3 regions of the Desemzia sp. C1 genome follow, and region 1 is predicted to be linked to each of the others. Evidence: predicted binding sites of a transcription regulator. Region 1 holds the regulator's gene; each other region holds the start of a gene.
The links. Region 1 encodes LexA, which represses DNA repair genes until DNA is damaged. Its sites were predicted from a motif close to CNAACANNTGTTNG; they were not measured.

Region 1 (3,289 bases):
TATGACGATGCTTTCGTTAGTGCTGGAAGACAATCAGCTGGAGAATATTTCCTATTCTTTTTATAGTTCATCTAATGACTATTTAGAAGGAATGCCGAGTAGAGAAAAGTTCGCTGAAACGTATAAGTTTATTCGTTCTCATCAAAACATTGATGTAAAAAATCAACTGTCAATTTTAGCGAAGACATTAAATATCAAAGAAAATCGATTAATTTTCATTATACAGGTGTTTTTTGAAGTCGGATTTGTTAAAATAGACAATGGACTTTTAAATCAAATCGAAAACCCTGAGAAAAAAGATTTGACTCAAGCCCTAACTTATCAAAAGAAATTGCAACGAATTAGTGCAGAAGAAAAATTAGTGTATAGTCACTCCTGGGAAGTAGATAAGTGGCTATTGCAACAATTATCCACTGGCGAATAATATACTTATTCGACTAGTGAACGGAGGACAAACGAAAATGGATTTAAAAAATTATATTGCTGATGTAGAAAACTTTCCTGAAGAAGGAATCATCTTCAGAGATATCTCACCACTAATGGCGGATGGCGAAGCTTATCGTTACGCAACTAACGAAATCGTGAAATACGCTAAAGATAAAGGCGTAGAAATGATTGTTGGACCTGAAGCACGTGGATTTATCGTAGGATGCCCAGTTGCTTATGAACTAGGAATCGGATTTGCTCCTGCTAGAAAAAAAGGGAAACTTCCTCGCGAAACAGTAGAAGTGAACTATGGTTTAGAATATGGACAAGATACATTACAATTACACAAAGACAGCATTCGACCTGGACAAAAAGTTTTAGTGTGTGATGATTTATTGGCTACAGGCGGAACGATTGCTGCTACTATTGAATTGATCGAGTCATTAGGCGGAGTAGTTGTAGGAACAGCGTTCATCGTTGAATTGAAAGACTTGAAAGGCCGCGATAAAATCAAAGGCTATGATATTTTAGCACTTGCTGAATATTAAGATAAAAACAAAAAAATAACCTCGAGAGCTGTTCAAACAGTTCTCGAGGTAATTTTTTTAGAAAATGGATTAAGATACATGGCTGCGGTATAAACCAACCACTTTTCCTAAAATGGTTACTTCATCCAATAGAATAGGGCTCATAGAATCGTTTTCTGGTTGAAGTCTGTAATGATCTTTCTCTACGAAAAATCGTTTGCAGGTTGCTTCATCTTCAGTAGTCATTGCGATAACGATGTCTCCGTTGTCTGCACTGGACTGCTTTCTGACGATCACTTCGTCTCCATCAAGAATACCTGCATTGATCATGCTTTCTCCTCGAATGGTCAACATAAACAATGCGCCATTTTCGTATTCTAAGCTTGGAGGGATAGGGAAGAAGTCTGTTGCCTCTTCTACAGCTAAAATAGGTTCACCGGCTGTAACCGTTCCTAATAGCGGAATTTTATTCATTCCCACTCCTAATTGAGTCAATCCTTCAACGGTTAATTCGATTGTTCTTGGTTTACTAGGGTCACGTTGGATGTAACCATTTTTTTCCAAACGAGATAAATGTCCATGGACTGTTGATGTTGAAGACAATGAAACGGCTTGTCCTATTTCTCGAACTGTTGGCGGGAAGCCTTTTTCTTTTACTTGTTCATAAATATATTGCAGTACTTCTAGTTGTCTGGATGCTGGCGTTTTTTTCATAATAGGATACACCTCAATTCTTATTTACTCTTGTTGATAGAATAGCACAAATAGAAACGTTTTTCAAACAAACGTTCGCCTTTTAAACAAAGAAATGAAATAAAAGACAAAAAAATCTGCGCATTGTTTTTATAAAGCTCTTTTTCATACACAAATAGGACAATAAAGGCTGAAATATAGCTGTGTTTTTGGTATATTGGGTAAGTAAAAGAAAGGATGAATAAAATGTTGCCAAAAGATCAAATCAAACGAATCAATGAATTAGCAAAAAAATCTAAAACTTCTGAAGGGTTGACCATGTCAGAACAAGTAGAGCAAAAACAATTACGTGAAGCTTATCTAGAAGCTTTTAGAGGCGGTATGAGAAACCACATAGAAGGTATGAAAGTCATGGATGAAGAAGGAAATGATGTAACGCCTGAAAAAGTGAAAAAAATTCAAAAAGACAAAGGTTTGCACGGCAGATAAATTTAATGCAAAAAGTTCACCATTTAAGTGTAAAAAATGGTATGATATAAAAGTAATGTAAGCATTTTATTTAGTTTGAAAATTGAAAGGAATGATATTTTTTGTTCGATAAAGTAGATCAATTAGCTGTAGATACCATTCGTACGTTAAGTATTGACGGAGTGCAAAAAGCCAACTCCGGACACCCTGGTTTACCAATGGGTGCTGCACCAATGACATATGTTTTATGGAGCAGACATTTAAAAGCAAATCCTAAAAATTCTCACTGGGTAGATCGTGACCGTTTTGTTCTTTCTGCTGGACACGGTTCTATGATGTTATACAGCATGCTTCACTTAGCTGGATACAAAGTGTCGATTGATGATTTGAAAAATTTCCGTCAGTGGGAAAGCAACACTCCAGGACATCCTGAAGTTCATTATACTGATGGTGTTGAAGCTACAACTGGTCCACTTGGACAAGGTATCGCAAATAGTGTAGGTATGGCGATGGCTGAAGCTCATTTAGCGGCTACTTACAATAAAGAAAATCATACGATTGTTGACCATTATACTTACGCTTTATGCGGTGATGGCGACTTGATGGAAGGTGTTTCTGCTGAAGCAGCAAGTTTAGCAGGACACCTTAAATTAGGTAAATTGATCGTTTTATATGATTCCAATGACATCTCATTAGATGGACCGACATCTAAATCATTTACAGAAAACGTTGGTCAACGATTTGAAGCTTACGGATGGGAACACATCTTGGTAAAAGATGGAAACGATTTGGAAGAAGTTAATGCAGCTATAGAGAAAGCAAAAGCTAATCCTGATCAACCATCATTGATTGAAGTGAAAACTGTTATCGGCTTCGGTTCTCCGGGCGCTGGTTCACATAAAGTCCATGGTGCTCCATTAGGTATCGAAGGCGTTGAAGCAACGAAAAAGGCTTACGGATGGGAAGGCGAGGACTTCTATGTACCAATGGAAGCACAAGCTCGTTTTGAAGAAATGATCGTAGATCCTGGTGCGGAAGCTGAAGAAAAATGGAATAAAGCATTCGAAGCTTATCGTCAAGAATTCCCTGAACTAGCTCAACAATTTGAAGCTGGATTCAATGGCGAGTTACCAGAAGGATGGGACAAAGATTTACCTGTATATGAAGAAGGAGAC
Region 2 (3,289 bases), 1.4 Mb from region 1:
GTATTTTTTAAGCGTTCGTAAACTAGTTTTCATATAAGAGGAGAGCCCTTTAGGAGCTGATTTTAAACAATCATTAAACATGGCGTAGTCTTGCTTATCAAAGGCGTATAATAGGCGTTGATAAAAGTCATAGGTCACCTTAAAGGTGTCTCCTAAATCCAATAAGTAATCGACAATTCCTCGTTGTGTTTTCATTCCTTTGAATAAGCGTTGGTAAGTGTAGTCAAAGGAATGAAGATTTTTCTCTTTTTTTAAGACGAGCGGCCAGTAGTTTTTTAGCTTACGATACTTTTTCATCTCTTCTCCATCAGAGGTTCGGTAAGAGTTCATTAAGGCTACTCTTGTTTGATTCATCGAGCGACTGATGAGCTGGACTAAATGAAACGGGTCAATAATGATTTTTGCCTTGGGAAAGAGTTCGTTGATTAAAGTAAAATAAGGTGCATTCATATCAATAACGATAGTTTTAACCTTTAACCGAGTTTTGTAAGCATATCTTCCAAAATGCAGCCGTAAGGTTGTCAGTTTTCTATCAGGGAGAACATCGAGTACTTGGTGCGTTTCAGCGTCCATATAAATAAAGCTTAACTTCTTAGAGACCGATTTAAATTCATCAAAACAAAGGTTCTCAGGAAGCCATTCGGTATTCAATTTATAGTGGTTTCCTAACAACTCCAAGATTCTCGAGGTGGATGCAACACTAACATGGTGCCGTTTAGCCAAATCTTTTTCAGAAATTTTATCCGCTGCTTCAATCGCAATGGACTGTTTTGTTTGCTTTGAAATAAAACAATGACGAGCCACTTCGTCTGTTTCCGCAGAAAAGGTAGACGCACATTGCTTACAGAAAAAACGTTGTTTTTTCAAAAACAAATAAGTAGGGTAGTGAGTCGGACTGTTTAAGGTAATGCGCGATTCTTTATACCCATGTTTGATAATAGAGTACTCTTTTTTCTTCATGCCGCAGTTGGGACACCGTTCAGGTGTGTAAGTTAATGTAGCATAGAAAGCTTTAGCAGACCGCTCTTTTAGCTGAATATCTTTACAAAATTCTTTTTCAAATTGAATGTTTATATCTTTCAAATTCAGTGAAGTTCTTATAGAATGAGAGTAGGACATGTGAGATTCTCCTTTAGAGTGGTTGTGTAGTAACTTCATTCTATCGAAAATCTCCACATGTCTCTATTTTTTTGCCAAAAAAGAGTGCTAGTGATTTTTCTTCACCAACACTAAAAATTATAGAACCAATTATATTTTGGCTAGCTTAGTTTGTCTTGTGGCAAAATAATTAAACTATAAACAAAACTGAACAAGTGTTCGCTATATTGGATTGTATTCTTAATTCTTTTGAGTTAGAATAATGACAGAAAACATCGGATAGGAAATACGATTTCTTATGTGTTTGAAAGGAAGTAGAAAAACTTGGCAAATGAAGCATTCCAAGATCGTTTACCACCACAGAGTATTGAAGCTGAACAAGCAGTACTAGGATCTATCTTTTTAGATGCGGATACATTAGTTGGTGCTTTAGAGTTTATTGAAGCAAAAGACTTTTATAGACGCGGACATCAGTTGATTTTTCAAGCGATGATGAATTTGAACGATGAAAATGAAGCAATTGATATTGTTACGGTAACAAACGCACTAGAATCAAAAAATCAATTAGAAGATGTGGGCGGAATCCCTTACTTAGCAGATTTAGCGGTTGCGGTTCCTACTGCAGCTAATATGGAGTATTATGCAAAAATCGTTGAACAAAAGTCTATTCTGCGGAATTTAATCCATACCGCTACGGAAATCGTTGCTAAAGGATATGAAGAATCTGATGAGGTTGCTTCGATTTTAGATGATGCTGAACGAAGTATCTTAGAAGTTTCTGAAAGACGAAGCAGGACAGGTTTTTTGTCCATTTCAGACATCTTGAACTCTACTGTGGCTCAAATTGATCAACTGTATCAAAACGATGAAGAAATCACGGGGTTACCCACTGGTTATAAATTGTTGGATAAGATGACCGCCGGGCTGCAAAAAGAAGAATTGATCATTCTTGCAGCTAGACCAGCCGTTGGTAAAACGGCATTTGCTTTGAATATTGCACAGAACGTTGGAACTAAAACAGATGAAACAGTAGCTATCTTCAGTTTGGAGATGGGTGCTGAGTCTCTTGTTAACCGTATGCTGTGTTCTGAAGGAAGCATAGACGCCAGTCATTTAAGAACGGGTAACTTAACAGAAGAAGAATGGCAAAGTTTGATCATCGCCATGGGTAGTTTGTCTAAAGCGAGTATTTATATTGACGATACACCAGGAATACGTGTAGCGGAAATTAGAGCGAAATGTCGTCGATTAAAACAAGAAAAAGGCAACTTGGGGCTTATTTTAATTGACTACCTTCAATTGATTGAAGGGACTGGTAAAGAAAGCCGTCAGCAAGAAGTATCAGAGATCTCTCGTCAATTGAAAAAATTAGCCAAAGAATTGAAGGTTCCTGTTATTGCGCTGTCTCAATTGTCTCGTGGTGTAGAACAAAGACAAGATAAAAGACCTGTTTTAAGTGATATTCGAGAATCAGGATCTATTGAACAAGATGCGGATATTGTTGCTTTTCTTTACCGTGATGATTATTACGATCGAGAAGGTCAAGACAATGATGATGATAATAGTGAAGCAGATGAAGATAATGTTATTGAAGTCATTATTGAAAAAAACAGAAGTGGTGCAAGGGGAACAGTCAAGTTACTGTTTATCAAAGAGTATAATAAGTTTTCTTCTTTATCTTATTATCCTGAAGATGCTATCCCGCAATAATCGAAAGCTTATAAATGAACGCTCACGTTCGTTTATAAGCTTTTTTATTATTGTTTTATTGAAAATAGTTCGCTTTTGAACTGTTTTTTCAATAAAAAAGATATTAATATTCGTTTTTTATTGAATAGTAGTCTCTTTCTTGGTACACTACTAAAGGATTTTTAAAAATATGAATGAGGTGTTTATATGTCTTCTGTAGTAGTGGTCGGTACGCAATGGGGCGATGAAGGTAAAGGAAAAATCACAGATTTTTTGAGTGAAAATGCTGAAGTAATTGCTCGTTATCAAGGTGGAGATAATGCAGGACACACCATTGTATTTGGTGGAGTAACATATAAACTTCATCTGATTCCTTCTGGAATTTTCTCTTCAAAAAAAATCAGCGTCATAGGGAACGGAGTAGTTGTAAATCCTAAAGCTCTGATTAAAGAATTGGCTTATTTGCATGAAAGAGGAATCAGTACAGATAATTTAAGAATAT
Region 3 (3,289 bases), 140 kb from region 1:
GCTGGGCGAACAAAAAAAGGTGGGTTTAGCCCACCTTTTTTTTCGTTGATCTAAAGCATCTATTTTCCGACTATCTCGAATGCACAAATGCTCGTAAGGTCACAGCGAAAAAAGCTTTTATCGATATTCAAACAAGTTTGTTTATTTCTCTAAAAATTTATTTTTATACGCTGCCCACATCTTCATTTGAGGACCAGGAAAAGTATACTGATCAAAGTCTTCTGGCTTCACCCATGCACAATGTTCAGGAATAGAATCGATTAGATCATTTTTAGGGAGCTCTCCGTAATAAATAGCCATATGCCATTTCAAATGACTGAAAATGTGTGTCTCTCCAGCAATCGGCTCTTTTATCAATATCGGTTTTATTCCATAAAAAAGATCCAGTTGATCATTCAACTCATCGACCGAATAATCAGATGTTTCTTCTTTTGCCGAGACAAATTTTCCTTTAGCGAAAAACTGGCTCATCTGACTTTCTTCTAACAAAGGAAAAGTCCACATACTGGCTAACAACCCATTACTGGGGCGCTTTTCAAGCAACAATTCTCCTTTTTGATTGCTGATAACAACTCCAGCATAATAAACCGGTTCGGCTTTTTTCTTTTTACTTTTTACCGGATATTTTTCCCATGTGCCATTGAGATAAGATTGATTGAATTCTTTAACAGGACTTTTTTCAGGATGATAATTTTTCGGCGTACAAATAGTAGCCCCTAAATCCATTAAAGCTTGATTGAAGTCTCCTGGTCTATAAGGATCAATGATCTCTCTTAAAATCTCTTCAAACAGCTTACGATTTGCCGGCACCGCGATATCTGCATCAATTTCAAATAAGCGGCTTAAAATACGCATGATATTTCCATCCACAGCCGGCTCCGGCAATCCAAAAGCCATACTAGCAATTGCTCCAGTCGTATATGGACCGATTCCTTTCAATTTAATGATTTCTTTTGGATCACGCGGCATTTCACCATTGTATTCTTCTATGATTTGAATAGCCGCTTTTTGCAGATTACGGACTCTGGAGTAATACCCCAGTCCTTCCCAAGTTTTCAATAAAGTGTCTTCTTCTGCTTGAGAGAGAGCTTCAATAGAGGGAAATGTACGCATAAAATTTAAATAATATGGGATAACCGTATCTACTCGCGTTTGCTGTAACATGATCTCCGATACCCATATACGATACGGATCATTGTTTTTTCTCCACGGAAGATCACGCTTTTCTATATCATACCAGCTTAATAGAGTTGTTCGAAAACGCTCGATTTTTTCTTGAGGCCAAATTTGTATTCCATTGATTACTTTTGCTGTTGTCATACTCGTTTCATTCATTCTTCTTCCAGTTCCTTCTCGTTAATAAATTGGGTGATCAATTCACCATCAAACCCTTTTTGGTATAAATTAGTCTTCACTTTTTGGATTTTTTTGCTGCCTGTCAGTTTAGACTGTTTCCGCCAAATTTTTTCTCCATGTTTTTTCAACGCTTCATATTCGTCATCTTCTTCTTTTTCTGTATCTATATGAGTCAAAATTTCAGTGATCTCATCACTGTTAAAACCTTTTTGCATAAGATTTTGCCTAACCTTATTTGCTGTTTCTTTTGAAGAACTCTGTTTGGTTCTTTTTAACACCTTATTCGCAGCAGCAACTCCATTTTCGATTCGCTGTTCTAAAGGATATTGCATTAAAGCTTGTTCAATGATCGTGTCATGAACTCCCCGCTTTTTCAATTCTTGGCGGATAGTATAAGGTCCTTTTCCATTTAGATTAGCCGCAGTTCTTGTATAACTTTCTGCATAAGTCAAATCATCAATGTACTTCATCGTTTTTAGTTTTTCGATAGCTTTTTCTGCTGTTTCTAACGAGAATTCATGCTTCAACAAATCGTCTCGGACTTCTCTTTCTGAACGCAATGAATAACTCAAATAATTTACGGCACGAGAAAAAGCTTTGCTGAAATCATCTTCTTCCTCCAGCTGCTTTTGAAACTCTTTTGAAATTTCCATTCCTTTAAACAATACATGGTTCACTAATACTGATTCATCTATAGGAAAAGCATACTCTCCATCTAAATAAACGTTGTAGCGTCCTTTACGTTTTTGAGTTTCTATTTTTGTGATTTTGGGATTCGTTTTCCCCTCATTCTTTGGTTGATCATTGGGAATAAGTGCCAATCCCCTCACCTCCTAATCCTATTTAGTGCTCTTATTATAGCCTACCTCAAACAAATGTTCGAATCAATTCTTTTCATTCAAATTAAAAGTAAAAAAACGCTTATGCGAGAGTTGCCTCTCACATAAGCGCTCCATTAAATGATTTATCGTTTAGTAACGAGTATCTTCGAATCCACAAAATGCGTCTACTGGAGATACACCTTTGAATTCTGAACGGCCTAAGAATTTATCTACTAAAGCCTTCATTGTGAAATCTTTGTTATCATAAGCATTGATGTACGTTTGTACTTGTGGAACATCAGCTAAATGGAATGGTGATTGCAATGAAACGAAGATCGTTGGCACTTCGTGTACATAGAATGGAATATCTGGAGTTCCTTTTGAAGCTGGCCACTGGATACGTTGATCTGTATTTGGATTAACGATAGCCAAGTTGATGATCAAATCATAGTTTTCGGTTAATTCAGCAATTGGACGTTTTTGAGCATATACGTTTGCTAATGCTGCTTTTCTTTCTTCTTCAGGCATTTTCATGATTTTTTCTTCAGCAGCTTCCCAAATACTTACTTCAAAACCTTCTGCTTCAAGTAATTCTTTCATTTTAGCAGATGGACGAACATTTTCGCCAATCATTGCACCAAATCCACCTTGTGTCCCCTTAACGTCTACTAGCAATATCCGTTTTTTGTCTTCTGGAGAAATCGGGAAGATATTCTCTTTATTTTTGACTAAAGTGATTGCTTTATCAGCAACTTCTTCTGCAATTTTTGGTTTTCAGGAAGACCAATTTTAGCCATTGCTTCTTCTTTAGAAGGCAAAATTTCTGTTTTAGCTTTTTTGTGCAAGCCTAAAGCAGCTTTTGTTCCTAAAATGCGAGTCAACGCTTCTTTTAGACGTTCTTCAGTGATTACACCGTTTTTGTAACCATCCATCATCCATTGGAAGTCTTCGTCTGGATCGTTGAAGAATAAGAATAAATCAGATCCCGCAGCAATAGAAGCTGGAAGCATGTCTTTACGTTTCATAGCACCTGTTAAAGCAACCATGTGGCTAGCGTCTGTGACGACTAAGCCACTGAATCCCATCTTATCTCTTAATAAGTCTGTCAAAAT

Region 2: a site for LexA is predicted at 1,307-1,320, ahead of dnaB (replicative DNA helicase). Genes of this name have one in related genera too.
Region 3: a site for LexA is predicted at 2,225-2,238, ahead of recX (recombination regulator RecX). Genes of this name have one in related genera too.

Annotation. Positions count from the first base shown of each region.
Region 1 covers NZ_JAJIZP010000003.1:2,507,562-2,510,850, reverse strand. Annotated here, with positions in the region: gene recJ (single-stranded-DNA-specific exonuclease RecJ) at 1-424, shown strand, start outside; gene LMF32_RS12540 (adenine phosphoribosyltransferase) at 462-974, shown strand; gene lexA (transcriptional repressor LexA) at 1,044-1,667, opposite strand; gene LMF32_RS12530 (DUF896 family protein) at 1,893-2,135, shown strand; gene tkt (transketolase) at 2,237-3,289, shown strand, end outside.
Region 2 covers NZ_JAJIZP010000003.1:1,069,558-1,072,846, forward strand. Annotated here, with positions in the region: gene LMF32_RS05640 (ISL3 family transposase) at 1-1,119, opposite strand, end outside; gene dnaB (replicative DNA helicase) at 1,423-2,808, shown strand; gene LMF32_RS05650 (adenylosuccinate synthase) at 2,995-3,289, shown strand, end outside.
Region 3 covers NZ_JAJIZP010000003.1:2,647,804-2,651,092, forward strand. Annotated here, with positions in the region: gene mutY (A/G-specific adenine glycosylase) at 142-1,335, opposite strand; gene recX (recombination regulator RecX) at 1,332-2,177, opposite strand; partial or broken gene LMF32_RS13240 (glycoside hydrolase family 3 N-terminal domain-containing protein) at 2,328-3,289, opposite strand, start outside.